2 linked regions of the Methylocaldum szegediense genome follow. The protein of the gene in region 2 binds, or shares a complex with, the protein of the main gene of each other region. Links are inferred from orthologs where the notes say so. Each region holds a gene or a part of one and is shown on either strand. Other genes may lie near its edges. The genes, in order: QEN43_RS02150 and yajC.

Region 1 (15,723 bases), 3.9 Mb from region 2 along the record:
CAAGCTGGTTGAGCCATGGCCGACCCAAACGACTATAGGTGCGAAGCCGGAGGTCAGGCCGATCGAACGCAACAAGGCGAAGATGCGATCGGCTTGTTCTTCATCCGTAAATCCGAGCTGGGGATGTTCGTGGCTCTTGGACTTGGAGGAAGCGGTGATCTCGGGATATGTGGGTACGGTGGGCAACAGCTTATTAAAAAGCCTTCCGACCAGTTTCTTGAAAGCGTAGGGCGCCCATACGATGCCGGACAGTACCGCCATCATGAAAGGGGCGAGCAGATCGGTCAGCACAGCCGAAGACAGAAGATTGCGCCGCAGCTCGGAGTGAAAAATCTGTTCGAAGCGGTGCAGAAGATGGCGTGTCCGATCGCCATGCCGGGAGATGCTCTCGTAGCTCGGGCGGACCGCTTCTCTCACCTCGTGATTGGGCGTCACCACCACGGGGCAAAGGGGAATGGGCTTTTCATCGTGCAAGCCGCGCCAGTACATGGCGATACCGAAGAAACCGGCGGTTCCCAGTGTTTCGATACTGGGATCGAGTTCTTCCAGATGGCGGCGGAACGCTTCTTCTCGCTCGTCCATGCAGAAAACGACCTGTGCCGTCGGACGTTTGTCTTGTGGCTTCGAAGGTTTCAGCTTGCGATTGTTAACCAGCGCGTTGAACAGTCGTTCGCGATAACGTCTCTCATACGCGGTGAGCCAGATAAAACCACGCGTGGACGAGGACAATTCGCTCGCCGCGGCGAGTAGGGCTTCACAGGACTGCAACGAAAGCGAACCGACGTCATGACCCGAAAGGCCCAGATGCTGAGCCAAGCGGAACAAACGCCAGCCGCTGTCGTGAATGGTCAGCCGGTGGGGTTTCTCCGCCAGCGAGCTGTGCTTCCAGGTCGAGATCATGTCCGCAACCGACCACCAACGGTCACGATCGAAGTTTCCGGGGCGCGATTCGGCGACCAATTGCTGCGCCGCGTCCGCCAGATACTCGGGCAGATTGCCATTGAACAGAGCATGGCGCACGAGGAGTTCGGGCGGATTTCGTTCGAAATAGGCGTGCAAGGACGGCCAAGTGCCCGCGATGCCCCAGGTTTCCTGGCAAAGCCCTTCGATGACGATTCGGTCCAAGACCAATCGAATGGCGAGATAATCCATGAGCGAGGCGGGCGCTTCCCGGTTGGCCTCGTAATCGGGATGATGCTGCCGCCAATTGATCATGCCCGACCAGCCGGGAATTTCCAGAGCGATTCGCTCTAAATAGGTCTCCCAGCGATCTTCTGGAAGGCCTATCCGCACAAGTTCCGCATGAACCGCATCGACGGCGAGTTCCGGCAAAGCCGATACGACTTCCCGCCAATCCGGAAAATCGCTGAGACCGAGTGAGAAATCATAAGGCGCTGAACGACGCCATGCCGAGTACAGTCCTTCCGAGCGGTCGGCCGCATGCCAAGCCGCAAGCCCCTCGTCCAAATGGGAGGCACAAAAACGGATCAGTATCGGTCGGACCGTGTCGAGCACATCCCGTCCGGTTAACGTCAGGAGCAACCCGCGCAGCGAAATGCCGTGGCCGACGTCGGCGAAGAGTGTATCGGAGAGCGCGCGGGCCTCCGCTTTCATTTTTTGCCGCGCGAGAGTGGTACTGGACTTAGCGCCTGTGGATGATAGTCCGGATTCGCTCAACAAGCTTTCGGCTTGACGGACGGTGAGATCGGTTAAGTCTTCAGGGTGAGGTGCGGTCTGGTCCAATCCGAGAACTCGTAAGGTGGCATTCCACAACTCACGGATCAGTGTACTTTCCTGTAGCGCCTCCGAATTTCCCGTCACACGTTTGACCGAGTCCATGAGGAGGCGGCGTGCATCGGGCGGGATATCGCTTTGAAACCGGTCGAGTACCCCCATTTCCTCGATCAGCCAATTCAACTGGCTCGGCGTGACGGCGTCCACGCCGTAGACCATGGCGATGCGATAAACATCCTTCCGAAGGATCGTTCGATCGCCGACTCGAAGCAGCACTTCGTCACCTTTGAGTTGCGGTGACTCGGCGAAGGCGGCGGCCAGATCCTCATCGAGAATCCGGCCCTGGGAGTAGAACTTCCGGAATTCTTCTTCAGGCAAGTAGCCTCTGATGCCGGTCAGTTGTTCGACGGCTTCTAGGGCCTCTTGAAATGGCAGATGCTGAAAACCGTGCAGCGTATTGTGATGCACGAAGTTCATGATCGGCGCCTGTCCCGGCAAGATATGATCGAGGTGGTCCACCGCCTCCTGCAACCGCCGGCGGATGTCGGGCCTTGTAGCTTTCGATTTGGGCGATAGCACTCTAGGTTCCTCAGTAATTCTTGTCATTGAAAACCATGCTGAGTTGATTGACGGAGGCGTCTGTCAACGACACCATCGGACCTGGCATGAGTCCCAGTGCCATGATACCTGCTGCCAAAACTCCGGCGGCGACGAGCTCGTGGCTGCGCAGATCGTGGACATTTTGCATTTCCGGCCGCATTGGACCCGTAAACAGCCTGGCGGCAGTTCGGATGGCGTAGGACGCGCCTATGAGTACACCGACGCTCGCAAAGAGCATGATCCATCCGAAACTCTGAAACCCGCCGATGATGGCATGGAGTTCTGCCACGAAACCTGCCGAGCCCGGCAACCCCATGGACGCGAGTAGGGCCAGGGTCGTAAAGAAGGCGAAGCGCGGGGTCACTTGCACCAGGGAACTGTAATCCGTGATTTCCCGGGTATGGGTGCGCTCGTAGAGAAGACCGATCAATAGGAATAGCGCACCGGCAATGAGACCGTGGGCGGTCATCTGCAACACGGCGCCTAGCAACCCGGCTTGATTGAGCGCCGCAATGCCGATCAGCACGACACCCATGTGACTAATAGAGGAATAGGCGATCATGGCCTTGAGATCGGTCTGCCGCCAGGCGAGTAACGCTCCGTATACGAGGCTGACCAAGGCCAAGCCGGCGAGCAGGGGTTGGAGCGCCTGAGCCGCCTCCGGCAACATGCCGGTTGCTTTGAGCAGGCCATAGGCGCCCATTTTGAGAAGCGCGCCGGACAACAGAATACTCACCGGACTGGGCGCTTCCACATGCGCAAGAGGCAGCCAGCCGTGGATAGGAAACACCGGCATTTTTGCGCCGAACCCGATCAAAAAGCCCAGGAAAATCCAAATTTGTTGCTCACGGGGCAGGCTCCGCGCGGTGGCCAGCATAGACTCCATGGTCGTGGAGTGTTCGGAAGATGCGGTGAAAATCATCAATAGGCTCACCAGCATGAACACCGATCCACCCATGGTGTACAGGACGAAATTGAGGCTAGCCGTATGCTTGCGTTCTCCGCCCCATTGGTCGATGAGGAAAAAGAGCGGGATCAGCGTCAACTCCCAAAACACATAGAACAAAGCCCAGTCCTGGGCGAGAAAGACGCCGATCATGCCGAACTCGAGGGCCAGCAGCCAGAAATGGTATCCCTTGACCCGCGCGCTCACGCTCTCCGAGGCCAGCACCGCCACCAGACACAGGAGGGCCGACAGTACGACCATGGGCAGGGAAAAACCGTCAACCCCGAGGGCGTAGTAACTTCCTAATTCAGCGTTCCAAAGACGGCTCTCGGCAAATTGGATCGCTGAAGAGGATGTGTCGAACTGACACAGAAGCCAGATGGTCAACATCAGAACGGCAGCCGATGAACCCAAGGCCGCCGCCCGAATTAAGCGGATTTGCCGTGCAGGTAAAGCCAAAATGGCCAAGGCGCCGACAACAGGCGTCCAAAGAATCAGACTGAGGATATGCATGTTCGGATGCTCGTTTTGTCAGGCAAGGCCGCGAGTTTTGAGGCTCGATTAGCCGAATGCCTGAGTTTCCTAGTTGTTTTGACTCGATACTATAAATGAAAAATTGGGCCAAGGTAAGCTTACCATGCGATATTCGTGCAAACGGGCGTTCAAGAGCAGTGACACCTTTGTCAACAAAAAGCAACGGTTTTCCGGGCGAAACTTTCATAGGGTTGCGGGAGGTTACGCCATGCTCTAAATTGTCTTTTTGGCAAAAAGCTTGCCGATTCATCCCCCCATTCTTTCCTAGATATGACCTCGACCAAAACTCGCTTCGCTCCCAGTCCGACCGGTCTCATGCACCTCGGCAATGCCCGTACGGCATTGTTCAGTGCATTGTTTGGAGATCGTTTCTTGCTTCGTATTGAGGATACCGATAAGGAGCGGAGCCGCAGCGAGTTCGTGGAGGAACTGATCGCTGATTTGCGCTGGTTGGGTGTGAATTGGGACGAAGGTCCCAAAAATGCGGAGCCGGACGAACGATACTTTCAATCCTGCCGCGGCGCGATTTATCAGCGTTATTACGAGCAATTGGAGCAGCAGGGCCGTGCCTATTACTGTTTTTGCTCGCCCCGAGAATTGGAGATTTCGCGCAAGATTCAACTGAGTTCGGGGCAGCCGCCGCGTTACACGGGCAAGTGTTCTCATCTTACGGCGGCCGAGGTGAAACGCAAGTTCGATGAAGGGCTTCGGCCTACCTTGCGCTTTCGAGTGCCGAAAAACGAAACGGTGGAATTCGAGGATCTCGTGCGTGGACCGCAGAAATTCGCTACCGACGACATCGGCGACTTCATCATCCGCCGGGCCGACGGGAGCGCGGCGTTTTTCTTCTGTAACGCCATCGACGATGCTCTGATGGGCGTGACGCATGTGTTGCGGGGTGAAGACCATCTCGCCAACACGCCCCGGCAAATGTTGGTTCTTTCGGCGCTCGGCTTGCCGATACCGCAGTATGCCCATATTTCGCTGATTCTAGGCAATGACGGAGCGCCCCTGTCCAAGCGCAACGGCAGCCGCAGCCTGAAACAGTTGCGTGAGGAAGGTTATTTTCCGAGCGCGCTGTTGAACATGCTGGCCCGACTAGGGCATCACTATGACAGTGACGAGCTGATGGATTTCAAAGCGCTCAAGGCAAACTTCGATCTATCGCGCCTCGGCAAATCGCCTGCACGGTTTGACATCGTCCATCTGGATCATTGGCAGCAGATGGTGGTCCGATCGGCCGACGACGAGACGCTCAGGGGATGGCTGCGCAAGGAGACCGCGGCCATCGTTCCGAACGAACATCTTGCGGCATTCATCGAAATCGTGCGTAGCAATTGCGTTTTCCCGGACCAGGCCGACCGCTGGGCACGCATCTTGTTCACGGACGAGCTGCAGCTCGATCCGGATGCCGCTGAAACTGCCGCACAAGCGGGAGAATCCTATTACCTTTCGGCCATCGATGCGGCCAACGCGGCTCAAGGCGAGTTCGACGTCTTCATGCGCGAGCTGAAAGCTCGGACTGGAGTCAAAGGCAAGGCGTTGTTCATGCCGCTTCGCGCCGCCTTGACCGGGCGCCTGGACGGGCCGGAGCTCGGAACGATTTACCGCTTACTGGATCCGCACCGGCTGCATCGACGCTTGGCGGAATTTACCTACGAGTCCGAATGATGCTGAAGATCTACAACAGCCTGACCGGCCGCAAGGAAGTCTTTACCCCCATCGAACCGGGCAAGGTCCGGCTCTATGTGTGCGGGATGACCGTGTACGACTACTGCCATCTAGGGCACGCCCGCGTCATGGTGGTATTCGATATGGTCGTGCGCTATTTGCGCTATCTTGGATATGAGGTCACGTACGTTCGGAATATCACCGACATCGACGACAAGATCATTAAGCGCGCCAACGAGAATGGAGAATCCATCGCAGCGCTGACCGCCAGGTTCATCGACGCGATGCACGAAGATGAACGCGCGTTGGGTGTGCTACCACCGGATATCGAACCGCGCGCAACGGAATCCATCGACGATATGGTGGCCATGATTCAGTCCTTGATCGATCGCGGCTATGCCTATATCGGCGACAACGGCGACGTTTTCTACGCGGTGTCGAAATTTGAAGGTTACGGTCGTTTATCCGGTAAGAACATCGAAGATCTCCGGGCGGGCGAGCGGGTGGAAATCGAGGAGGCCAAGCGCGATCCCCTGGATTTCGTGCTGTGGAAGATGGCGAAGCCGGGAGAGCCGGCTTGGGATTCCCCTTGGGGCAAGGGGCGTCCCGGTTGGCACATTGAGTGTTCGGCCATGTCCACCCGTTGCCTCGGACATCACTTCGACATCCACGGTGGCGGCATGGATTTGCAATTTCCTCACCATGAAAACGAGATCGCGCAATCGGAAGGGGCGACTGGCGAAAAGTTCGTCAACGTTTGGATGCACAACGGGTTCGTGCGGGTGAACGAGGAGAAGATGTCCAAATCCTTGGGCAATTTCTTTACGGTCCGCGAGGTTCTAGCCCGTTATCGCCCGGAAGTAGTGCGGTTTTTCATTCTCAACAGCCATTACCGAAGCCCGCTCAACTACTCGGACGAAAATCTCGACGAAGCGAATGCTGCGCTGACCCGGCTTTATACCGCTCTGCGCGGAATCCGCAGCGATGTACCGGTTTCGGAAGGCGATCGAAATAAAGCGTTTATTAGCCGTTTCGAAGAGGCGATGAACGACGATTTCAATACGCCCGAAGCGATCGCCGTATTGTTCGAGCTGGCAAGAGAAGTCAATCGGGCGAGGAATGCAAGTCGAGATGAAGCGGAAAACTTAGCCGGTACGCTCAAACGACTCGGTGAAATACTCGGCCTGTTACAGACCGACCCGGAAGAATTTCTGAAGTCCGGACCTGGAGCGCTAAGGCTTCAAACAAAAACGGGTGCCGAGTTCGATGCTGAGATTATTTGGAGTGACGAGCGTATCGAGCAAAAAATTCAAGAGCGCTTAGAAGCACGCAAGAAGAAAGACTGGGCTACCGCCGATCGCATTCGGAATGAGCTCAAAGAGCAGGGCATCATACTGGAGGATACAGCCGACGGCACCACCTGGCGGCGGCTTTGACTTCAACTGAGCGTCTTGTTGCACTTAATCTTTAAGCGGACGGACAGCTTCCGTTACCTTGGATTCAAGTAACGAGGAATCATAGTCTGCCGAAAGGGACGAAATCGCGGTTTGGATCAGACATTCCAAGGGAGGAGTTGTGAAACTTGAAGCCGGCAAGATGAGGAGTATCGGGATTCGCGCAGGGTTCCTTTTGGCGATTATTGCCTTGGGAATCGTTGCGTTTCGGTCTTCCGAAGGCGCGTATGAGTCCGAAGGGCAGCCGTTTTCGGTGGAAGTCATCGCCCAGCAGGAAGACGTGGTCTGGGGATTCGATTTTCTCCCCGACAGACGGATCGTGTTCACGGAACGAGACGGGCAGTTGCGTATTCTCGATCCGAATACCCGATCGGTGCAAACCATTCAGGGGGCACCGCCTGTGGTTCAGGCCGGACAAGGCGGACTGCTGGACGTAAGGGTCCATCCCGATTTCGACAAGAACGGCTGGATTTACCTGACCTATTCTGAAAAAGTGGATGCCGGAATGACCACGGCCCTCGGCCGCGGTCGGTTGGAAGGACTCGAGCTGAAAGATTACCGGAAGCTTTTCAGCGCCTGGGAGCCCAATGGGAATAATATCCACTTCGGTTCGCGGATCGAATTCGACGGCTCAGGCCGGCTTTTCATTTCGGTCGGAGACAGGAACGAGCGGCATAAGGCGCAGGATCTACGCTACCACAACGGCAAAATTCTGCGTCTGAACGAGGACGGCAGCGTACCGCCCGACAATCCGTTTGCGAACAACCCGGACGCCAAGCCCGAGATTTGGAGCTACGGCCACCGCAATCCACAAGGGTTGGCCCGGCATCCGGTGACAGGCGAGTTGTGGGAGAGCGAATTCGGGCCCCGCGGCGGTGACGAAATTAACCTCATCCGCCCGGGAGCGAACTACGGTTGGCCGGTGATTACCTATGGCCGCGAATATTGGGGGCCGAAGATCGGGGAAGGTACTGAAAAGCCGGGAATGGAGCAGCCGGTCGCGTATTACGTACCGTCCATTTCCCCATCCGGAATCGGGTTCTATTTCGGTGACGTCTTCCCAAGATGGAAGGGTAATCTGTTCGTGGCCAATTTGAGTGGTCAGCACCTTCGTCGACTGGTGATAGACGCCAACAATAAGATCGTGAAGCAGGAAGAATTGCTGAACGATCTCGACCTGAACTTTCGTCAGGTAAGGCAGGGACCGGATGGGTTTCTTTATTTTTCGACCGACGACGGCAAAATCGCCCGCTTAGTGCCTGTTCGATAAGAACTCCGCTGTAGCAGAAAAAGTTAAAGTAAAGCACGATCCCGTTTATTTTTTTCGACGAAACCATGAAAACGCAAAATTCGGAAGACTTTTCATTCGTTGATCCCGATCCCGGACCCGGACCGTACGACGCCTTTCGTTTTTGCCCCCGTTGCGGCGGCGAATATTTGAGCATTCACGAGCAGCGTGCGATCAGATGTGGGCGCTGCGGTTTTCTGTTCTTTTTCAACACCTGCACGGCAGTGGGTGGGTTCGTATTCCACCAAAATCAGCTCATTTTGTGCGTGCGCGCCAAGGATCCGGGAAAAGGCAAACTCGACCTGCCCGGTGGGTTCGTCGATTTCGACGAAACAGTGGAAGACGCGCTGCGGCGGGAAATCGCGGAAGAGTTGAATGTCGAAGCCATCAACTATCGCTATCTGAGCAGCGCGCCGAATGATTACCTTTACGGCGGTGTGCTGTACAAAATCACGGACCTGTTCTTTGTTTGCGATGCACCGCAGATCGACACCCTGCGGGCAGCGGACGACGTGGCCGATTTTAGGCTGGTATCGCCTTACGATGTGCGGCCCGAAGAGTTTGCCTTCAACTCCACGAGACAGGCGCTCGTAAAGCTCCGAACCTGGCTGGATCGGACCTGAGAACGACCATCCTACGGTCTACGGTTACGATAGCGCAGCCAGATCAGCCGGAACGACGGTGTCAACCCGATTCCCGAATCGTGTACCCATGAGTCCAGCTCATTCGTGTCGAACCACCGGCACTCGTCGATCTCCCTGGGATCGAGCCGCAGGGTGCCGGAATGGACGACCCGATAAACCTGGATGAACTCCCATCCGGTTTCTGCGGAAGCGGGCAACTTGAACAAGAATCTAGGAGGCGAAGGGCTCTCGATTCCAAGTTCTTCTCCCAACTCCCGCAACGCGCACTCGTCGTAGCTTTCTCCCCAGTCGACATGACCGGCGGCGGAGGTATCCCAAAGCCCCGGGTTGATGTCCTTACTGTGAGAACGTTTTTGCAGCAGTATTTGTTCGAGATGATTGAACACCAGGATGTGCACGGACCGATGGCGCAAGCCTAGCCTGTGAACGTCGGCGCGCGTACGCTGACCGATGATTCGGTCGTCCTCGTCGACTTCGTAAACCCATTCGTCCTTCATTTCGTGTTTCGTGCGGGTGTGTCCGGAACCGCGGTCGGCCCGACGCTGACAGAAGATGCCTGTTGCGTCGATGCCGGAACCGATGCGACGGCATTTTCGTCCGGGGCGTAAACTTCCCAGCCTCCGCCCAGCGCTTTATAGACGGCGATCAGAGCAGTCGCCGTGGCGGTTTCGCTTTGCGCCAATTGCTCCTGATCTTGGAGCAGGCGGCGTTCGGCATCCAGGACGGTGAGGAAATCTTCGATACCGTCTTCGAAACGAAGGTGCGCGAGCTGATGAGCGTGTTCGCTCGCGGCTGCCGCGGACATCAACAAGGCGAGACGGGTGCGCTCGCGATTGTAATTGACCAGTGCGTTTTCGGTTTCTTCGAGTGCCGTCAGCACGGTTTGCTCATAATTCGCGAGTCTCGCTTCCGCGCTGGCGTCCGCTGCCTTGATGCGGGCTAGGACGCGTCCGAGATCGAGAAATGCCCAGGAGATGCGTGGTCCCACCGAGAAAGCCTCGGTACCGGAAGCGCCGAGCCCGGAAAGCGTGCGGGACTCCAAGGCGATGGTGCCGTTGAAGGTTACCCTAGGGAAAAGATCGGCCGTGGCGACGCCTATTCGGGCGGTCGCTGCAGCAAGATTACGCTCGGCGACGCGAATGTCCGGGCGGCGCCGCAGGAGCTCCGAAGGTGAACCGATCCGTATCGATTCGGGAATCTTGGGCATAGGCGCGGGCGTGGACAACTGGCTGGACAGGCTGTCCGGAAGTTGACCAGTTAGCACGCCGAGGCGATGGATGGTTTGCCGAATACGACTTTGAAGGGGCGGAATCGTCGCCAACGTGGAGTCGAGTTGGGCTTTAGCGCGCGAGGTATCCAGTTCCGTGCCTCGTCCGGCTTCCAGTCTAGCTTGGGTCAGTTCTAGAGTGGCGGCCTGGTTGTCGGCGTTTTTTTGGGCTACGTCCAGCTGATTCTGCAAACCCCGCAATTCGAAATAATTGCGGGCCACCTCCGCAATCACGCTGACCAATAGGTCGCGCAGGTCGGCTTCAGCGGCTGCGACTTCGGCGTCTCGGGCTTCGACGCTGCGCCGTATCCGGCCGAAAAAGTCAACTTCCCAGAAGGCATCGAAGCCGACGTTGAAGAGTTCGAGCTCGCGCGGTGCGTACTGTCGGCGGTTCATGGCGTCGAAACTTCGCTTCGTCGTCGTGTAATTGGCATGGCTGGTGATCGTGGGGAGGAGATCCAGCCCGGCCTCGAGATAGAGCGCACGCGCGACCCGGAGATTCGCTTCGGCTGCCTTGAGACCTCGGTTATTGCTCACCGCCTGGTCAATGAGTTCCGACAGCACCGGATCGTCGAATTGCTTCCACCATGCGATCTCGATCCCGTCCCGTTTGAATTCGGGAAGCACGGCATGGGCAAACTGTGCACCCGGGGCAGCGTCCGGTTGCCGATAGTCAGGACCGACCGCGCAGGCGGAAACCAACGCGGAAAACACGATCATGAAGGCGCGCCCCAAGGGTGCGCCAAGAGAGCGATCGTCTGGGGCTGACCGCCCGCGTTCAATGGCCGTGCAAAGTTTGGACATGGCTTGGCGAATCAGGGGTTGATATGCGGCGTAGAGGGAGTCTCGGTATCGATCGATTCCGAAGAGGGTCGTTGACGGCGTTCGACCCACTGTCGTATGACCACGTAGAACACCGGTGTCAGTAACAGCCCGAACAACGTGACCCCAAGCATACCGCTGAACACGGCGGTCCCGAGTATGCGCCGGTTTTCCGAGCCAGCGCCGGTGGATACGACCAGCGGGAAAACGCCGAGAATGAAAGCGAAGGAGGTCATCAAGATCGGCCGAAGGCGCAGGCGCGCCGCTTCGATGGCGGCTTGATAACGATCTTTGCCCCCCTCTTGGAGCTTGCGGGCGAACTCGACGATCAGAATCGCGTTCTTGCTGGCCAGTCCGACCAGGACGATGAAACCGATCTGGGTGAAGATATTGTTGTCCATGCCACGGAGCCAGACGCCGGCCATCGAGCTCAAGAGACAGGTGGGAACGATAAGAATGACGGCGAACGGCAACGACCAGCTCTCGTATTGCGCGGCCAGTGCAAGGAATACGAAAATCACGCTCAGGGGAAATATGATCTTGGCGGTATTGCCGGCCAGGATTTCCTGTAGGCTGAGTTCGGTCCATTCAAAGCCGATCGTCAGGGGAAGCTCTCGGTTCAATAGTTCTTCCATGATCGCGATGGCCTGGCCCGAACTGACACCGGGTTGGGTACTACCGTTGATTTCGGCCGATGGATACAGATTGTAATGGGTCACTTTGTCGGGACCGACGGTTTCGCGAACATCGACCAAGGTGCCGAGGGGAACCATGTCGCCGTTCAGGTTGCGAGTCTTAAGGTTGACGATATCCGAGGGTTTCAGTCTGAACATCGAGTCGGCTTGTGCCGTTACCTGGTAGGTTCTGCCGAACAGATTGAAATCGTTGACGTATAGGGAGCCGAGATAAATCTGAAGCGTCTGGAAGACGTTGCTCAGCGGTACGTCGTAAGACTTGGCCTGTGTTCGGTTTATGTCCACATAGATCTGTGGCGTGCTGGCCCGGAAGGTCGTGAATAGACCAACCAGTCCGGGCTGTTCGTTGCCTTTGGCGATGATATCGTTCGTCACGCGCTGCAATTCCTCGGGACCGACGTTGGCGCGGTCCTGGATCTGCAGCTTGAAGCCGCCCACCGAACTTAGGCCGCGGACCGGTGGTGGCGAAAACACGGCGATGTGGGCATCCTCGATCACGGAAAGCTTTTCACGCAGTTTCGCGATGATGGAGTCCGCCGAAAGCTCCGGATGTCCTGCGCGCTTTTCGAACGGCTCGAGGCGGGCGAATAGGGTGCCGGCGTTCGACTGGCGGCCTCCGGACAGAAGCGAAAATCCGGCATAGGCATTCACGTGCGCGACACCCTCGGTCTCGAGAATGATTTTGGTAGCGCGATCGATAACCGCGTCAGTACGCTCCAGCGAAGCGGCGTCCGGGAGCTGCGCGTAGAGAATGAGATAGCCCTGATCCTGTTGTGGGATGAATCCGGTCGGTACTTTGGCGAAAGCGAGAAAATTCAGGCTATTGAGCGCCACGTAAAGCACCAGGACGATGCCCGTGATGCGGATCAGCCGCGCGGTCAGCCGGGAATAGCCTTCGCCGAAGGCGCTGAAGAACCGATTGAAACCGCGGAAAAACCATCCAAAAAGGCGATCGATCAAGCGCGTGAACCAATCTCTATCCCCGTGCGCACGGTCCAGAAGGACGGCGCAGAGCGCCGGGCTGAGCGTGAGCGAATTGAACGTGGAAATGATCGTGGATACCGAGATGGTCAGGGCAAACTGCTTGTAAAACGCACCGGATACGCCGGTGATGAAGGCCGTCGGCACAAAAACCGCGACCAGGACCAGTGAAGTCGCGATGATCGGACCGACGACTTCTTCCATGGCCCGACGGGTCGCTTCCCGGGCCTTGAGGCCAAGCGCCATGTTTCGTTCCACGTTTTCGACCACGACGATGGCGTCGTCCACGACGATACCGATAGCAAGGACCAGCCCGAACAGTGAAAGCGTGTTCAGCGACAATCCCATGGCAGCCATTACCGCGAAGGTGCCGACCAGGGACACGGGTACTGCCAGCAATGGGATGATCGTGGCTCGCCAGTTCTGAAGGAACACCATGACCACGACCACGACCAGCACGATGGCCTCGAAGAGGGTCTGAACGACCGCGGCGATCGACTGCGTGACGAATACCACCGTGTCATAGACCAGGAGATAGTCAAGCCCTTCTGGAAAGCGCTGTTTGAGCCTTTCCATGGCTTCCACTACAGCCTTCTTGGTTTCGATTGCGTTGGAGCCCGGCAACTGGAAAATGGCGATGCCAACCGTCGGTATACCGTCGAGCTTGAGCGACGAGCTGTAGTCCTTGGCTCCAAGTTCGATTCTCGCGACGTCTTTGAGTCGTGTGACCTGTCCGTCCTTTCCGGTCTTGATGACGATGTCGCCGAATTGAGATTCGTCCGCCAAACGCCCCATGGTAGTCACGGTGAGCTGGAAATCGAGACCGCCGGGTGTGGGTGGCTGCCCTACTACGCCAGCGGCTACCTGGACGTTTTGTTCGCGGATGGCCTGGACCACGTCGCTCGCGGTCAGGTTGCGGGCCGCGACCTTTTCCGGGTCCAGCCAAACCCTCATGCTGTATTCCCGTTCGCCGAACAGGGTGATGTCGCCGACGCCGGGCAGCCGGGCGAGCACATCCCGGATCTGCAGCAGAGCGTAATTGCTGAGATAAACGGAATCGTAGCGGCCGTCGGGCGAAATCAAATTCACCACCAGGCTCAGATCGGGGCTGCGCTTACGTACGGTAATCCCCTGTCGGCGCACTTCTTCCGGCAGTTTCGGCTCGGCCAGAGCCAGCCGGTTCTGTACCAGTACTTGCGACTTATCGAGATCGGTTCCCGGCTTGAACGTGATGGTCAGGCGCATGACCCCTTCGTTGGTGGACTGGGACGACATGTACAACATATCTTCAACGCCGTTGATCTCCTGCTCGATGGGCGTCGCCACCGTTTCGGCCAACACCTGGGCATTCGCACCCGGGTAGGTTGCGCTGACTTGGATGGTGGGCGGCGCGATTTCAGGGTATTGCGCGATGGATAGGGAAAAGGCCGCGAGTCCGCCAACCAGAACGATGAGAATGGAAAGGACCGACGCGAAGATGGGACGGTCGATGAAAAAATGAGTGAATCTCGTCATATTCGGAGGCGTGCCTACGATGAACTGCCGTCGATTGCCGCGAGAGGGATTCGCTCCGCTTCGATTCGGGTGCCGGGACTTAGCTTGTGAACGCCTTCGATGACCACCCAGTCGTCGGGCTGCAATCCTTCCGAGATCACTCGCATCTGACCCGTTACGGTACCGGGCACGATCCGACGGTATTCGACCGAGCCGTCGTCTTTCGCAACCCAGACAAACTTCTGCCCCTGGTCGGTTCCGACGGCTCTGTCCGGAACCAGCAGACCTTGATAGGGCGCGCTTCCCGGCACGCGAAGCCTGGCGAAGAATCCGGGGCTCAAGAATTCGTTCGGATTACTGAAAACCGCTCTGGCGCGCAAAGTGCCCGTGCTGGGATCCATGCGCGGGTCGATGTAATCGATATAGCCTTCATGCGGAAAGTCGGATTCATCGATAAGGGCCAACTTCGCGGTAATGCGAGTTTCGCGGGCGCTGGTCCGCTTCCCGGCTTCCGCCAAGCGCCTGTACTTCAGGACCGCCCGTTCGTCCACGTCCACGTATACGTAAACCGGATCGACGGATACGATGATCGTCAGCAGAGTCCCGGCCCCGCCGCCGCTCACCAGGTTTCCCTGAGTGACGAACTCGCGTCCGATACGGCCGCTGATCGGTGCTCTTATTTCGGTGAATTCTAGATTCAGCCTGGCCATCTGCGCTGCCGCTTCTGCCGCCCGAACGGCGGCCGCAGCCTCGCGTTGGCCTTTGCTTCGGGCGTCGTATTCTTCTTCGGAGATGGCTTTGGCTCGCCTGAGATGTTCCGCCCGCTGTAAGTCGTTCTTAGCCAATTCGAGGCGTGCCCGAGCGCGCTCGAGTTCTCCTTCCGCACGCTTCAGTTCGGCTTGGTATGGGCGGGGATCGATGACAAACAATAGATCGCCCTTTTTTACCTTGTCGCCGGCCTTGAAGTTGACTTTGTCCAGGTAGCCGTCGATTCTCGCACGCACTTCCACGGTTTCCATCGCTTCGATTCGCCCCGTGTATTCGTCCCACTCCAAGACTTCCTTTTGCAGCGGCTGGGCGACTTTGACTTTAACTGGCGGCGCCTCGGCTTCGGCCGCGGGGGCATCCGATTGGCCGCCGCAGCCAATGAGCAGCGCGGCGAGCACAGCGAAGAGACCTAGCCATAGCGTGATGCGGCGAAACGTATTGTCGGGAAACATTAGAAATCGAGGACTAAAAATGGATGTGATAAACAGCAGCCTTCAACGCCCGAAAACGAAGCTCGCATAAGTTTTGCTAATCAAGCGGGAACGGCCGGGGTGGCGACACGGTACAAAAAGAAAAGGTAAGATATCTTTTCATTATTCTCGCTAAACTGGATGGCTATGTCCATCGATCTACAAAAATAGTAACGATAATGAATCGAATAGGCCGCCCGAGAAAGGGAGAAATTACGATCCGCCAGAATCAGCTTCTCGATCACGCTCTTCGGCTTTTCGTGGAAAGAGGATATGGCAACGTAAGCCTGGAAACGATTGCTCGCGAAGCTCGCGTGTCTCTTCGCACCATTTACCGGTACTTCGGCGGTAAAGC
Region 2 (14,762 bases):
CGAATTCTGCAACACTGCCCGAAACACGTTCATGTCGAACCCCCAAACCTCGCTGGGAACGATCGCGCGGGCGCTGACCGGATAACGGTTGCCCTCCATAAACATCACCGCCTCTGCAAAAGACTGGCCGGGCCAAATCAGCTCGATCACCTTCTCCTCGCCCGCCGGCGAAAGGCGATAAAGCTGAATCGTCCCGGTTTCCAATATGAAGAAGCGGGTCGCCCGCTGACCATGCGTAAAAAGCTCTTCTCCCGCATCCAGCTGAACAGGAAGCGCGGCGGTAACCACCTGGGCCAATTGAGGCTGATCCAACTCCGCGAACAGCAAGTGCCGGTAAATCCAATCGGGCATCGTTCTCTTCATGCCGGTCTCCCGAAGGAAGCCGCTTGACCTAGGTCAAGGAGAGACGATTCTTCGGCCGCTATGTTGTTCACCGTCGATACGATTTGAATGTCCAATTAAAGGAAAAATGCCATGTTTTGCTATCAATGCGAACAAACCGCCCGTACCGATACCAGTAACGGCTGTACCAGCACCAAAGGAATCTGCGGTAAAGATCAAGTCACCGCCGATCTTCAGGACCTTTTGATCTACGGGTTGAAAGGCATCGCCCAGTATGCCCGGCGCGCCCGTGCATTCGGCATCTCTGACCGCGAGGTGGACGGGTTCATACTCTACGCGATGTTCACGACCCTGACCAACGTCAACTTCAATCCCGCCCGTTTCATCGCCATGATTCAGGAAACCGCCCGGCTGCGCGACCGAATCAAGGCACGTTACGAAGAGGCGGCACGGGAACGAGGCGGCGCTCCCGAAGTCCTGAACGGACCCGCCGCCTGGCAGCCGATGGATGATATCGACGGCTTGCTGGCGCAAACTAAGTCAGCCGCCGTAACCGCCGGCCGCGAACAAGTGGGTGACGATATCATCGGTCTCAGGGCAATGATTCTTTACGGACTCAAAGGGGTCGCCGCCTATGCCTACCATGCCCGCATTCTCGGTTACGAAAGCGACGAACTCTATACCCGTTTCGAGGAAATCCTGGACTTTCTAGCCGGTAACCCCGCCGATGCCGAAACACTCCTGGATCAAGCGCTGGCCGTCGGCCAGTTGAATCTAACGGCTCTAGAGCTTCTGGACGCCGCCAATACCGGCAGCTTCGGCCACCCCGAACCGACCGCCGTGCGGACGACTCCGGTCAAAGGTAAGGCGATCCTGGTCAGCGGCCATGATCTGAAGGATTTGGCGGCCCTACTGGAACAAACTAAAGGCAGGGGCATCAACGTCTACACCCATGGCGAACTGCTGCCGGCCCACGGTTATCCCAAACTGCGTGCTTATCCGCATTTGGTCGGCAATTACGGCGGTGCCTGGCAGGACCAGACCCACGAATTCGCCGAATTTCCGGGCGCGATCCTGATGACCTCCAATTGCCTGATCGAACCCCATCCTCGCTACCGGTCACGCCTCTTCACCACAGGACCTGTAGGCTGGCCAGGTGTACGCCATATCGCCAACGGCGACTTCTCGCCGGTCATTCAAGCGGCGCTGGCTCTCCCAGGTTTCCAGGAAGATGGCCCGGAACAAACCGTCACCGTGGGATTCGCCCGCAACGCGGTGCTCGGCGTTGCCGACAAAGTCGTGGATGCTGTCAAAACCGGCGCCATCCGTCACTTTTTCCTGATCGGCGGATGCGACGGCGCGGCGCCCGGGCGCAATTACTACACCGATCTGGCGAACCGCGTACCCGAGGACAGTGTCGTGCTCACCCTAGGCTGTGGCAAGTACCGCTTCAATCGGAACGAGTTCGGCACTATCGGCGGCATCCCGCGTCTCCTGGACCTCGGCCAATGTAACGACGCCTACTCCGCCATTCAAATCGCGAGTGCCCTGGCGCAAGCTTTCAACTGCGGGGTGAACGACTTGCCCTTGTCCCTCATGGTGTCCTGGTTCGAACAGAAAGCCGTGGCCGTACTCTTGACTCTACTATCACTCGGCATTCGCGGTATCCGGCTCGGACCGAGCCTGCCAGCATTCCTGACGCCAGCCCTCCTGGAACAGCTTTCGGCGCGGTTCGATCTGAAACCGATCACCACGGCCGAAGCCGACATCGAGGCAGCACTTCAGCGTGCGGCTTGAATACTTGAGAGGAGAGAGCTTATTCCATTCGGCATTCGAGTGAACATTCGTCGTCGGATCGTAGAGCCAAACGAAATCGATCGATGGGGGCTAGCCCTTCGACAAGGCTCAGGACAGGCCCCTCGGCTCCGCTCGGGGCGATCCGTTCGACGGTTCAGGGCGGGTTCCGCTTAACCGGCGTTTTGAGGTCGATTGGTGGGTTACGGGCTCGCGGCCTAGCCCACCGCACCGCTTCGCCGATTTACTCTCAAGTGATTTCAATGACCGACTTTCCAACGGAGAAGCCATGACCAGCCATGTCATCACACTCACTACCCGCGACGGGCAGCAGCTCAATTTCACCTGCGGCCCTGAGCAGAATCTCCTCGCCGCCGCCGCAGAGGAAGGCATTATACTGCCGTCACTGTGCCGGGACGGCGGTTGCGGCGCGTGTCTCTGCACCCGTGTCGACGGCGATTACGACTTGGACAGCTATAACCCCCTGGCGCTGCCCCCGGACGCTGCTGCTAGAGGCGACGTATTGCTTTGCCGAACGCGCCCGCTGAGCAATTTATCGCTCAAGGCGCCTTACGATTTCCAGCGCATCCGCTTCGAAGGACTGGCGAGTCGCCCGGCCGAAATCGTCGAGCTGGAGACCATCGCCGAAAAAACGGTGCGACTGTTACTGCGGCTGCAGCCGGACAGCAACGGCAGCCAAGCTGCGGATTTCGAACCGGGTCAGTACATGAGCCTGGAAATTCCCGGCACCGACATCAGCCGAGCCTACTCCATCGCCAATACCCCCAACTGGACTGGTGAACTGGAATTTCTGATCCGGCTGCAACCGGGCGGAGCGTTCTCCACTTACCTGGAGCGGGAGGCGAAAATCGGCCAGCGCATCAACATCCGTGGCCCTAGCGGCCATTTCGTCTTGCAGGCACAAAGCCTCAGGCCACGTTATTTCGTGGGCGGCGGTACCGGCTTGGCGCCGTTGCTCTCCATGCTTCGCCACATGGCCGAGTTACAGGAACCGCAACCGGCCAGGCTCTATTTCGGCGTCAATCGCGAAGCCGAACTATTCTGCCTGAATCCCCTTCGGGAACTCAGCCAACACTTGCCGCAGCTCAAGGTCGAACTGTGCGTGTGGCACCCGGAACCGACGTGGAGCGGATTTCGCGGCACTCCCGTGGATGCTTTACGGCGCGACCTGGAACAGGGTGGCCCCGCTCCCGACCTCTATCTTTGCGGTCCCCCTGCGCTCATCGATGCAGCAACGGAGACGGCACGCGCTTTCGGGATTTCCGATGAGCACATCTTTAGCGAGCGGTTCCTGCCTTCGACCTAACGCGCCGCTCCGCTCGCGGAATCGAGCTCCCGTCATTCGCTCGAAACAATGCCCAGAATTCACTCCGCGGGGCAAAGCCAAACGGGCTATGCGTGATCAACCGGCCGATTTGCCGGCATGCGTCTTCGCCCGTCGCAGCGACAGGCCGTGCCTGACCAATGCCGTTTCGAAATCCGGGAATTCGGAAGGTGCCCCGCCAGCCCTTGCCCAAAGCGCCTGCAGTCGTGCTGCCGCTAAACGGTTCTCACACTGCTCGTCGGGCAAAAAACCCAGCGCTTTGGCTCCGTCTATAGCCAGATCGGACAGACGCGGTGTCGCCTTGGGCCATATGCCGCGCAATTCCCGCAAGAAAATAGTGACTGTCGTCGGCCCGATGCCTTTCGCCAAGGCCATCAATCTTTGTTCCAGGTCCTCGGCGGATTCGGCTTTCGCATGTAGTCGATTGAGACTGCCCCCGTACTCTTCAAGCAAAGACTGCGACAGGTTCAACAGTTTCGTCGCGGTCTTGAAGTCATAACGGGTGTACCCGCCTTCGTCCAGGACCGCCACCAAGCCGTCCCAACCGCACGCTATGATGGCTTCGGGCGTCGTCAGCTTTCTTTTGGCAAAGGTCCGGTAGGTACGCGCCGCAATCCTCTCGGAAATACGCGCCCCAAACAAAACGGCCGCAAGAAACCATTTGAAAAGTTCGCCGTCGCCCCGCTCTGATACATCGATTTCCAGTTCGGCCGAAAAACGGCCGCCCAGCGCGGCGACCAGGTCGCTAGGTGATGCGTATCGATTTTCCGATCGAGCGGATTTGGACATGATCGTGCAGCCTCAGAACGCATCGTTCGCGCAATCCAGCAACGCCGAATACAAACCTAGGACGACCGCCGCGAAGGATTCGTACTGAAGTCTATCTGGCCGGTCGTCGGCCGTGTGATACCAGGGGTTTCGATAAAACGCGGTATCCGTCACCATGATCGCTGAATACCCCTGCCTCCAGAATGAAAAATGGTCGCTGAGCGCGACTCCGGGCACGAAGAACGGCGCAGCGAGATACTCAACCGGAAAACCCGAATGGCGGCGGAAGGCTCGGACGAGGCGCAGCAAGTCGTTCCGAGAACGCCGGTTAGACACGAAGGCAATGAAATTGCCGCGGTCGGGGTAAGCGTATTTGAGCAGAACCGGATAGCTCTGGCTGTTGGGCGTATCGTAATAACAGCCCAGCATTTCGAGCGAAACCATGAAGCGTATCTGATCGCCGCGCTGTTTGGCGGCTTTGGCATAAATCAGACTGCCCATGTATCGTCCGCCGAAAAACGGCGCTTCCTCGTTCACGAAGGCCACAAAACGGACGGTCCTTTTCTGCGCGGCGCTCATGAACAGGCGTGACAACTCCAATAACGCCGCGACGCCGCTGGCGTTGTCGTCCGCGCCGGGACTCCCAAATACCGTATCGTAGTGAGCTCCGATCAAAATAATCTCATCGGCACGACGGTTTCCCTGCCGTGTTATCTCCAGATTGGCGCATTCTATCCCCCGCACCTCGTAGGCGAGGCGGTTTACCGCATACCCTTGAGCCTCCCATTGCTCCGCGATGTAGCGCTCGGCGGCGCGCAAGGCTTCCGGCAGCATCAAGTTTCGCTCGCCTATGCGATCGGCCAGGGTATGAACGTGGACCTTCAATCTGGCGGCCATTTGCTCGATGGCTAGCCCTTCCCTCATGAGGAGTCGCGTTCGGGACTGTCCTCCATTTGATCTGAGCCAACTTGGGAAAGTTGCCGACGAAAAAAGGCCGCTCGAAGCGGCCTTTCCGATCCGATCGAATCCGGATGCGATCAGGGACGGTTATCGGTTGCCCCCTCCTTCTCAGGCAGCAGAAGGTCGGCGCGGCTGACCCCCAACCAATAGGCCAATGCACTCGCGACGTAGATCGACGAATAGGTACCCACCACGATGCCGACGATCAAGGCCAGAGAGAAGTTCCGAAGGACTTCTCCGCCCCAGATGGCCATCGCGATACAGACCAACAAGGTCAGAAAAGAGGTCATCAAAGTACGGCTCAGCGTTTCGTTGATGGATAGGTTGATGATGTCCAAAACCTCGCCGCGTCGGATCTTCCGGAAATTTTCGCGAATTCGATCGAAGATCACGATGGTATCGTTGATCGAGTAACCCAGGATCGCGAGAACGGCGGCCAGCACGCTCAGGTCGAACTCTAACTGAAAAACGGAAAACACCCCGAGGATCAAAACGATGTCGTGCACGCTGGCGACGATGGCACCGAACGAAAAACGATACTCGAAACGCCATGCGACATAGGCCAGAATCCCGAGTACCGCCAGCAGCAAGGCAACCACGCCGCTTTCCGCCAAGTCTTCTCCAACTTGGGGGCCGACGAACTCGATACGGTGGAGTTCGACTTGAACGGCGGGATCCTTTCTCAAGGCATCCATAACCCGAGTCCTCAGGTCGGTATTTGTCATGTCCTCCTGTGGGGAAAGACGGATTAGGACTTCTCGGGTGGTTCCGAAATGCTGCACGATCGGATTGGCGAAACCGGCGTCTTTCAACTGCTGGCGCACCTCTTCGAGATCCGCGGGCTCCTGATAAGCGACCTCGATAATCGTGCCTCCGGTAAAGTCGATGGCGAAGTTAAGTCCTTGCCACCCCAGTGAAACGAGCGACACCACGCTGAGCACAGCGGACAGAACAACCGCCGGCCAGCTCCAACGCATGAAGTCGATTTTATAACCCCGAATTTTAGTATCGGCCACTGATCATATCTCCTGAAATTCTTCGAATCCGGCTCAGATCCACAATTTGGCGACGCGCCTCTGGCCGTAGACGAAATTGACCAACATCCGCGTACACATCACCGCAGTGAACATGGAGGTCAAGATCCCTATCGTCAGGGTTACGGCGAACCCTTTCACGGGACCGGAGCCGATGGCGAACAGCATGACTGCCGCCACGAGCGTCGTGAGATTGGAGTCGAAAATGGTTGCGAACGCACGCTCGAATCCGGCGTAAATGCTGGACTGAATGGAATTGCCGTTACGCAGTTCTTCCTTGATGCGCTCGTAAATGAGTACGTTGGCATCGACGGCCATACCTATCGTCAGCGTGATGCCGGCGATCCCCGGCAAGGTCAGCGTCGCCTGCAAAACTGACAGAATCGACAGGATCAAAGCCACATTGAAAATCAGCGTGATATTCGCGATGATCCCGAAGACCTTGTAGTAAAGAATCATCACGATCGCGATCAGGACAAAGCCGATAATGAAGGAACGGGTGCCCTGCTCGATATTCTCTTTACCCAAACTGGGGCCTACGGTACGTTCCTCGATGATGTCCACCGGTGCCGCCAAAGCACCGGCGCGCAGCAGCAACGCCAAATTGCGCGCTTCGTCGGTGCTGTCGAGTCCGGTGATCTGGAAACGTTTGCTGAAACGGTCGCGAATCGTCGCGACGTTGATGACCTCCTCGATTTTCTTCTTGGTGGTCACTTTTCGACCTTCGACTTCCTTGGTTTCCGTCTTGGTTTCGATGTACACGACCGCCATCGGCTTGCCGATATTGTCTCGCGTGACATCGGCCATTTTACGGGCGCCTATGCTGTTCAACGTCACGAAAACCGCCGGCGAACCGGATTGGGAATCGAGACCCGAGGAAGCATCCACAATCTGATCGCCGGTCACGATGATCTTGCGCTGCAACAAGATCGGCCTGCCGCTTCGATCGTAATAGAGCCTGCTCCCCAGTGGCGTCCTGCCCTCTTCCAAACCCTGAACGCTGTGCTCGGTGTCCACCAAGCGAAATTCGAGCGTCGCGGTGGCTCCCAGAATCTCTTTGGCACGAGCGGTATCCTGGACGCCCGGAAGCTGTACCACGATACGGTCTTCGCCTTGCTGCTGAATCACCGGCTCGGCGACACCCAATTCGTTGATGCGGTTCCGAAGGGTCGTGATATTCTGCGCCACAGCCAGCCGGCGAGTCTCCCGTCGCTCGGTTTCGGACATCGTGGCCCGAATCGCGTTTCCTTCCACGCTGATATCCAGACCGCGAAGCTCTCGCCGAATGACATCCCTGGCCTGGGCCAAGGTATCCCCGTCCTGGAACTTCACCTCGATAACCCGGTTACCCCTGTCCACGGACAGGTAACGGATCTTGCTTTCCCGCAAAAGCGAACGAATGTCTTCGGCGTAACGCTCTTCCGCCTGTCGGATGGCCGCCTCGGTGTCCACCTGCATCAAAAAGTGCACGCCACCCCGAAGATCCAAACCCAGATACATGGGTTGGGCATTGATCGCCCTCAACCAAGCGGGCGTGGCCGGTGCCAAGTTGAGTGCTACCGTATAGTTCGTGCCCAGCGATTCGCTTAACAGGTCGGCCGCCTTGAGTTGGGTTTCGGTTTCGGTGAAACGCACCAGAAGTCGCTTTTCGGACAACTCGAGCGACTTCGGTTTTAACCCGGCGTCGCTCAGCAATTTTTCGACTTGAACGCGAGTGGCATCGTCGAGTTTGGCGCTTCGCAGAGGTGAAAGCTGCACGGAGGGATCTTCGCCGAAAAAATTGGGCAGCGAGTAAATCGACGCCAGCACCAATATCCCGATAATCAGAAGATTTTTCCAAAGTGGAAAGCTGTTTCGCATAATAGCTGCCTGTAAGGCGCGATACCCTTGGGGACGGGGCATCCGCCGTTTGATTATTGCTTAGCCTTTGTTTTCGGCTTTTTTCTTTGCCTTATAAGTACCCTTCGGCATGAGTGCCGCAATCGCATGACGCTGGACGTAAACATAAACGTTATCAGCAACTTCCAATTGAACGAAATTTTCGTCCAAATCCGCTATTCTACCGAGCAGCCCACCATTGGTGACGACCTCGCTCCCTTTGGTCAAAGACTCGATCATTTTCTTCTGTTCTTTGGCCCGGCGTTGCTGGGGGAGAACAAATAAGAAAAAGAAGACCAGCAAAATAGCGAGCGGTAAGATGAGACCGGCCAATCCCGGCTCTTGCTGAGCCGGCGCGGCTTGAGCAAATGCATCGGAAATCAAGAAACTCATAATGGATCCTTGTTTATCTTTTTAAAAACGCGGCATTATTACACAAAACTTCACACATCGCCTTTTCCTCGCTGCTCGTAAAACCAAGCCACGAATTCGCTCAGACGATTCTGCCCGATCGCTTCCCTAAGCCCGGCCATAAGCTCTTGGTAATAATAAAGGTTGTGTATCGTATTCAACCGGGATCCGAGAATTTCGCCACACTTGTCCAAATGCCGAAGATAGGCACGGCTGTAATTCCGACAGGTATAGCAACGACATTCCTCGTCCAACGGGCGGATATCGTTCTGATAGCAACTGTTGCGGATACGGATTGTGCCGTAGCGCGTGAACAAGTGACCATTGCGGGCGTTGCGCGTCGGCAAAACGCAGTCGAACATGTCGATGCCGAGCTGCACGGCCTCGACGATGTCCTCGGGCGTACCGACACCCATCAAATAGCGAGGCTTTTCGGCGGGCATGTGAGGCAACAGTGCGTTCAAGACACGCGCCCGATCTTCTTTTGGCTCGCCCACCGAAAGACCTCCGATCGCATAGCCGTCGAACCCAATCCGCTTGAGTCCCTCGATCGATTCGAGCCGGAGCTCTTCGTAAACGCTGCCTTGCACGATGCCAAACAATGCCGACGGATTGTCTGCATGCGCTTCTTTGCTCCGCTCCGCCCAACGCAAAGACAGCCGCATCGAATCGGCGGCTTGCTCGTAACTCGCCGGATATGGCGTGCACTCGTCGAAAACCATCACGATATCCGAACCCAAATCCCGCTGGACGGCCATAGATTCTTCTGGTCCTAGAAACGTAATGCTGCCGTCCACCGGAGAACGGAACTGAACGCCGGCATCGGTGATCTTGCGCATGGCACCCAAACTGAAAACCTGAAATCCGCCGGAGTCGGTCAGAATCGGACGCTCCCAATGCATGAACTCATGCAAACCACCGTGGTAGCGAATCACTTGCGTACCCGGGCGCAACATCAGGTGAAAGGTGTTTCCGAGAACGATTTCAGCACCGATTTCCTTAAGTTCCTCGGGCGTCATTGCCTTGACGGTACCGTAGGTGCCTACAGGCATGAATGCCGGCGTTTGTACCCGTCCTCGCGAAAAGATGAGCTCGCCCCGTCGAGCCCTCCCGTCAGTGCTGCGTACATGAAACTGCATCGAATTTTTAGGCGCTGGGAAGCAAAACGGCCTGACTATGCAAAATAGACAGGCCGTCTCGAATCAAGAATTGGTGCCGATGGTCGGACTTGAACCGACACGACTTGCGTCACCACCCCCTCAAGATGGCGTGTCTACCAATTCCACCACATCGGCTGAACATGATCTAACAAGGTTGGCTATTTTGCTGGCTCCGGCGACTGAGGCGCATCGGCACTCTCGGGCAAATCGGCCTTGTCAGTTGCTGGCGGCTCTTCCGCTACCTGCGGAAGATCGCGTCGAGACGGGTCCACACTGGGACCATCTATGATATCAACCTGTTTATTATCTTGTTTATCCGCCAGATACGCAAGACTTAAACTCGTCATGAAAAACAGAGTGGCCAATATCGCAGTCGTACGGGAGAGAAAAGAGGCCGCACCACGGGCGCCGAACAAACTGCTGGACGCCCCGCCCCCAAATCCTGCTCCAGCGTCGGCGCCCCGACCTTGCTGAAGAAGGACTAATCCGATGATCGCCAAGGCGACCAAGACATGAATAATTGTCAATGCCTGATACATAAAACTCACCTAAACCGAATGGCATATCGAGAGAAAGGACTTGGCGTCCAGGGATGCTTCACCAATTGATCCACCGTCCACGTCGGGCATATCAAACAGGGACCGGGCCTTTTCGGGCTTGACGCTGCCGCCGTAAAAATCTCGGACTGAAGCGGAGGTTTCGGGTTCCCGCTCCGCGATTTTCCACCGCAAGCACCGGTATTCAATTATGTGCCCAACTGCTGTGGCGTTCCCGGTTCCAATCGCCCGAACCGGCTCGTAGGCAATCACCGCATTCGACAACGATGCGACATTGGCCAGATCCAGCACCGCATCTAATTGCGTGCCGATAACATTTAAATGGCTCTGTCCGTGCGGTCCCACGGCCTTATCCATGCGTCAAAATCGTTGTAGCCTATGATCGAGCCCTTTCCTAAAACTCGCAGCCACCCCCTGATTGGACTCCCTGTATCACCGCCCCGCTCCGAATGGCCCACTCTAGCCAGATCGCATCCGACCACCCAACATGGGCACCGCCGTGTCCCCGGTGAACGCACCATTGCCCTTATCCGTTACATCTTGCGCGCCCAATAAAATTTATTCCTTCCTAGCACTCTGGCCGCCTCCGGTATGCACACGAACGGCGCGAATTCACCCACCTCCGCTGTTTCAGTTTCCGAAATGCCGGAAAGAATATTCACCCTCGAATGCTGCCGATCTTCCAGCTTCCGACGACCGGAAGACGACGAAACATCGAGCGCTCTTTGTTGTAAAACCGTGGAAGCTTAATGATTCAACGCTGGTTTTTCAAGCAAAAAGGATATGTTGCAGATACGCACTCGCGCCCTCGCCCAGCCGTTAGGCGCTCTTCGAAAGGCGTAGCTAGACGTAGCGGGGTCGCCCACCGCACAACGCTAAATTGAATTCGAGTCAAACCGAAATATTTCTCCGGTAGAAAATTGCTATTCACCGGTTGTTGCTCTCGAACTGTTCTGTAAACGCCAAGCCTCGGGTAACATCGCTCTGTGCTGCCCAATACTTGTGGGCGAGCGAGATTTCAGCATTTTTTAATGTTGTCGAGCGTTGCATCACGGCTTTTGTCCCATATGCTCTAAAACTCGATTGGATGGCGCCAAGGCATGCCCAAACCCGTTGAGCAGCGATCCTTTGACAGCCGGCCCATCCGGCACGGCCTGATCTGAATTCTCGTGAGTCTGCTTTCCCGAAGCGGAAGGAAGCCGGGATATGGACATCCAAGCGGAGAGCGGTATCCCGAATCGCGGAAACTCTTTTCCTTAAATTCGGTAGCTGCTTAGAAATGTCAAGCCTGAGCCAATCGGATCAAATGCGCTTGTCAACCGTCCGCGACACCCTCCCATACAAGCATCGCCAAGATAGCGTCCCGACAGATCGCGACAAGCGTTCCGGTTACCCGAGGACACTTCTTGCACGGATCGACAAGCCGATCATCACACAACGCCGTGAACGCTGCGCCCGCTCTTTTCGCGTCGGCGACGGAGAATGTTCATGAATTCGGTAACTCTGGCCCCGTACCCATCACACGCGCAAAAAAGCTTGATACTTGGGGCGCTGGGCATTGTATTCGGCAATATCGGTACGAGTCCGCTCTATGCGCTTAAACAATGCTTCGCCGGCGTTTTTGTGCTGGAGCCAACCCCGGAGAACATACTCGGCGTCTTGTCACTTATTTTTTGGGCACTTCTGATCGTCATTTCGCTGAAATACGCCATCGTCATCATGCGAGCGCATAACAAAGGCGAAGGCGGTGTCATGGCTCTGATAACGCTTATCCAGCAAAAGGCAGAAATCGGCCCTCGCTTACGGCGTCTGTTGATTGGGGTGGGGCTGGTCGGCGCGTCGCTATTTTACGGTGATGGCATGATCACGCCGGCTATCTCGGTCTTGAGCGCAGTCGAGGGGCTCGAAGTCCTACAACCAGAACTTCGTTCTTACATCGTTCCGCTATCACTCGCCATCCTCATAGGGCTTTTCGCCTTCCAGCGCAAAGGGACAGCCGGCGGCGGGGCACTATTCAGGCTGGTCATGGGCGTTTGGTTCTTCGCTATTGGGGCGTTTGGCACGCTGAGCTTGCTAAAAGCTCCTGAGGTGTTGGCCGCTGCGAACCCGGCGCACGCCATTTATTTTCTCTCGGCACACGGCTGGCCATCCGTATATGTTTTAGGCGCCGTCGTCCTGGCCGTAACCGGCGGAGAGGTACTGTATGCCGATATGGGACATTTCGGTCGGGAGTCCATCCGCAAGACATGGTTTCTGTTCGTCCTGCCTGCACTTATGCTCAACTACTTCGGCCAAGGCGCTCTTCTGATCCAGAATCCTTCCGCGATCCAGAACCCGTTCTATTTGCTGGTGCCTGAGGGAATGCTCGCGTTCATGATCGTGATCGCCACTATAGCCACGATTGTCGCTTCCCAGGCAATCATCTCGGCTACTTTTGCGCTCACCTCCCAGGCCATCCAGCTCGGTTTTTGCCCGCGGCTCGGCACTCACTACACGTCCGAAGAGGAAAACGGCCAGATTTATATTCCCTGGACCAACTGGGCATTGATGGTTGCCACCGTCATCCTGGTTCTCGGGTTTCAATCCTCATCCAATTTGGCGGCCGCGTACGGCGTCGCAGTAACGGGAATCATGGCCGTCGACACGATTTTGGCGCTCGTCGTAGTGTACAGCTTGTGGAAATGGAATCCTATCGTGAGCGGTTTGGCAGCCGTCGGATTTATTACCGTCGATTCGGTGTTCCTGATAGGCAACGCGACAAAAATCTTCGAAGGCGGCTGGCTTTCGTTAGTCATCGGACTTATCGCCTTCACGTTTCTATCAACATGGAAACGCGGCCGCGATCTGCTTCGGGAGAACTTGCGGGAAGGCTCGGTAGACGTCGATCACTTCTTGGCCGAGATCACCAGCAATCCTCCCCTGCGTGTAGCGGGTACCGCCGTGTTCATGACCAGTAGCCGAGACGATATTCCCCCGGCCTTGTTGCATAACTTGAAGCACAATAAGGTATTGCACGAAACCGTCGTTCTCATGACCGTCACCACGGAAAATACTCCCCGAGTCGCCCCCGAGAAACGTCGTGAAATCCGTCGACTCGGTGCGGGCTTTTTTAGAATCAATCTCCACTATGGTTTTATGGAGGCGCCGAATATCCCGCGAGCCCTGAAATCCGCCAGCCGAGAGTTTGACATCGACATCTCCGATACGACCTTTTTCCTCAGCCGCGAAACCATTATCCCGGGTCCAACCCCGAAAATGCCTCTTTGGCAATTGAGGCTGTTCATCGGCATGTTCCGCAATACCCGCAGTACTATCGGTTTCTTTCGAATTCCACCGGATCGCGTCGTTGAACTGGGCGTACAACGCATGCTGTAATCTTTAAATCGGCATCAACCAAGGAAATATATGGACCTTCCCCTATATTTGAAAGCAATCGTACTCGGCATTCTGGAGGGAGCAACCGAATTTCTTCCCATCTCCAGTACCGGCCATTTGATCATCGCCAACGATCTATTGTCTTTCACCGGCGAACGCGCGAAAACGTTTGACATATTTATTCAGCTCGGCGCGATTTGCGCGATCGTTTGGCATTATCGAAAGCGTATCTACCGCGTAATAGGGTCTCTGTTCTCCGATCCGGCTGCCTTGCGGTTTACAATCAATGTCCTGATCGGTTTCCTTCCGGCCGCTGTGCTCGGCCTTCTTCTTCATAAGACCATCAAAGCACAGCTTTTCAATCCGATTACCGTTGCAGGGGCGCTGATCGTAGGCGGCCTTGCGATACTGGCGATAGAAAGTCGGCGCCGGGCTCACCGCGTCGAAGACATCGATGATCTGACGTGGCATGTGGCACTCAAGGTCGGCTTCGCTCAGAGTCTCGCGCTGTTTCCCGGCGTATCACGGGCTGGTGCAACCATCATGGGCGGCTTATTGAGCGGGATGTCCCGGTCCGCTGCGACCGAGTTTTCGTTCTTCCTTGCTATTCCGACAATGTTCGCCGCCACGAGCTACGATTTGTACAAGAATCTGAATATCATGAGGCCCGAGGACATCCAAATACTGGCAATCGGCTTCATCGCCGCTTTTTTTAGCGCCTGGCTGGTCGTTCGCGCCTTGCTTGCATTTGTCTCGCGGCATAGTTTCAAGGCATTTGCTTGGTATCGAATACTATTCGGCTCCTTGGCGCTGATCTATTTCCTATCGACGAGCGGACTCACCGTTTCGCTCTAATATACGCTTTCTTCCCGTCGGTACCCACACGTGCATCCCGAATTCCCGTTATCCTCGGACCTCATCTATTTGAACCATGCGGCCGTGGCGCCGTGGCCGCTGCGCACCGCCCAGGCGGTCACCCGGTTTGCTGAGGAAAACGTCCGATACGGCGCCGCTCGTTATCCGGATTGGGTAAGACGGGAAAGCATTTTACGGGAACAACTACGCGACCTACTCAATGCACCGTCCTCGGACGATATCGCTTTGGTCAAGAACACCTCCGAGGCTATTTCACTCGTGG

What was found.
Region 1: the proteins of yajC (region 2) and QEN43_RS02150 are in contact, whole or in part, in a crystal structure (PDB 2RDD), measured with the Escherichia coli proteins. The link is inferred for Methylocaldum szegediense from one-to-one orthologs.

What each region holds. Positions count from the first base shown.
Region 1 is NZ_OX458333.1:483,564-499,286, forward strand. The notes cover bases 10,754-14,453. They hold QEN43_RS02150 (efflux RND transporter permease subunit), read right to left. Parts: upstream 14,152-14,453; coding sequence 10,954-14,151; downstream 10,754-10,953. Other genes in these bases: QEN43_RS02145 (efflux transporter outer membrane subunit), read right to left, coding at 10,754-10,858; QEN43_RS02155 (efflux RND transporter periplasmic adaptor subunit), read right to left, coding at 14,166-14,453. In the rest of the region: QEN43_RS02110 (DUF2309 domain-containing protein), read right to left, coding at 1-2,340; QEN43_RS02115 (complex I subunit 4 family protein), read right to left, coding at 2,324-3,793; gltX (glutamate--tRNA ligase), read left to right, coding at 4,085-5,485; cysS (cysteine--tRNA ligase), read left to right, coding at 5,485-6,921; QEN43_RS02130 (PQQ-dependent sugar dehydrogenase), read left to right, coding at 7,061-8,209; QEN43_RS02135 (NUDIX domain-containing protein), read left to right, coding at 8,275-8,850; QEN43_RS02140 (NUDIX hydrolase), read right to left, coding at 8,862-9,368; more of QEN43_RS02145, read right to left, coding at 9,365-10,753; more of QEN43_RS02155, read right to left, coding at 14,454-15,350; QEN43_RS02160 (TetR/AcrR family transcriptional regulator), read left to right, coding at 15,548-15,723.
Region 2 is NZ_OX458333.1:4,374,512-4,389,273, reverse strand. Bases 6,840-9,578 are described here. They hold yajC (preprotein translocase subunit YajC), read right to left. Parts: upstream 8,515-9,578; coding sequence 8,164-8,514; downstream 6,840-8,163. Other genes in these bases: tgt (tRNA guanosine(34) transglycosylase Tgt), read right to left, coding at 8,565-9,578; secD (protein translocase subunit SecD), read right to left, coding at 6,840-8,103. Outside these bases: QEN43_RS19205 (Crp/Fnr family transcriptional regulator), read right to left, coding at 1-363; hcp (hydroxylamine reductase), read left to right, coding at 475-2,139; aromatic/alkene monooxygenase hydroxylase FAD-binding subunit MmoC, read left to right, coding at 2,426-3,463; QEN43_RS19190 (HhH-GDP family DNA glycosylase), read right to left, coding at 3,560-4,270; QEN43_RS19185 (M20/M25/M40 family metallo-hydrolase), read right to left, coding at 4,283-5,173; protein translocase subunit SecF, read right to left, coding at 5,287-6,225; more of secD, read right to left, coding at 6,259-6,839; more of tgt, read right to left, coding at 9,579-9,671; preprotein translocase subunit SecG, read right to left, coding at 9,851-10,231; QEN43_RS19150 (triose-phosphate isomerase), read right to left, coding at 10,241-10,606; QEN43_RS19145 (potassium transporter Kup), read left to right, coding at 11,738-13,624; QEN43_RS19140 (undecaprenyl-diphosphate phosphatase), read left to right, coding at 13,655-14,479; QEN43_RS19135 (aminotransferase class V-fold PLP-dependent enzyme), read left to right, coding at 14,510-14,762. UniProt on the Escherichia coli protein: The SecYEG-SecDF-YajC-YidC holo-translocon (HTL) protein secretase/insertase is a supercomplex required for protein secretion, insertion of proteins into membranes, and assembly of membrane protein complexes.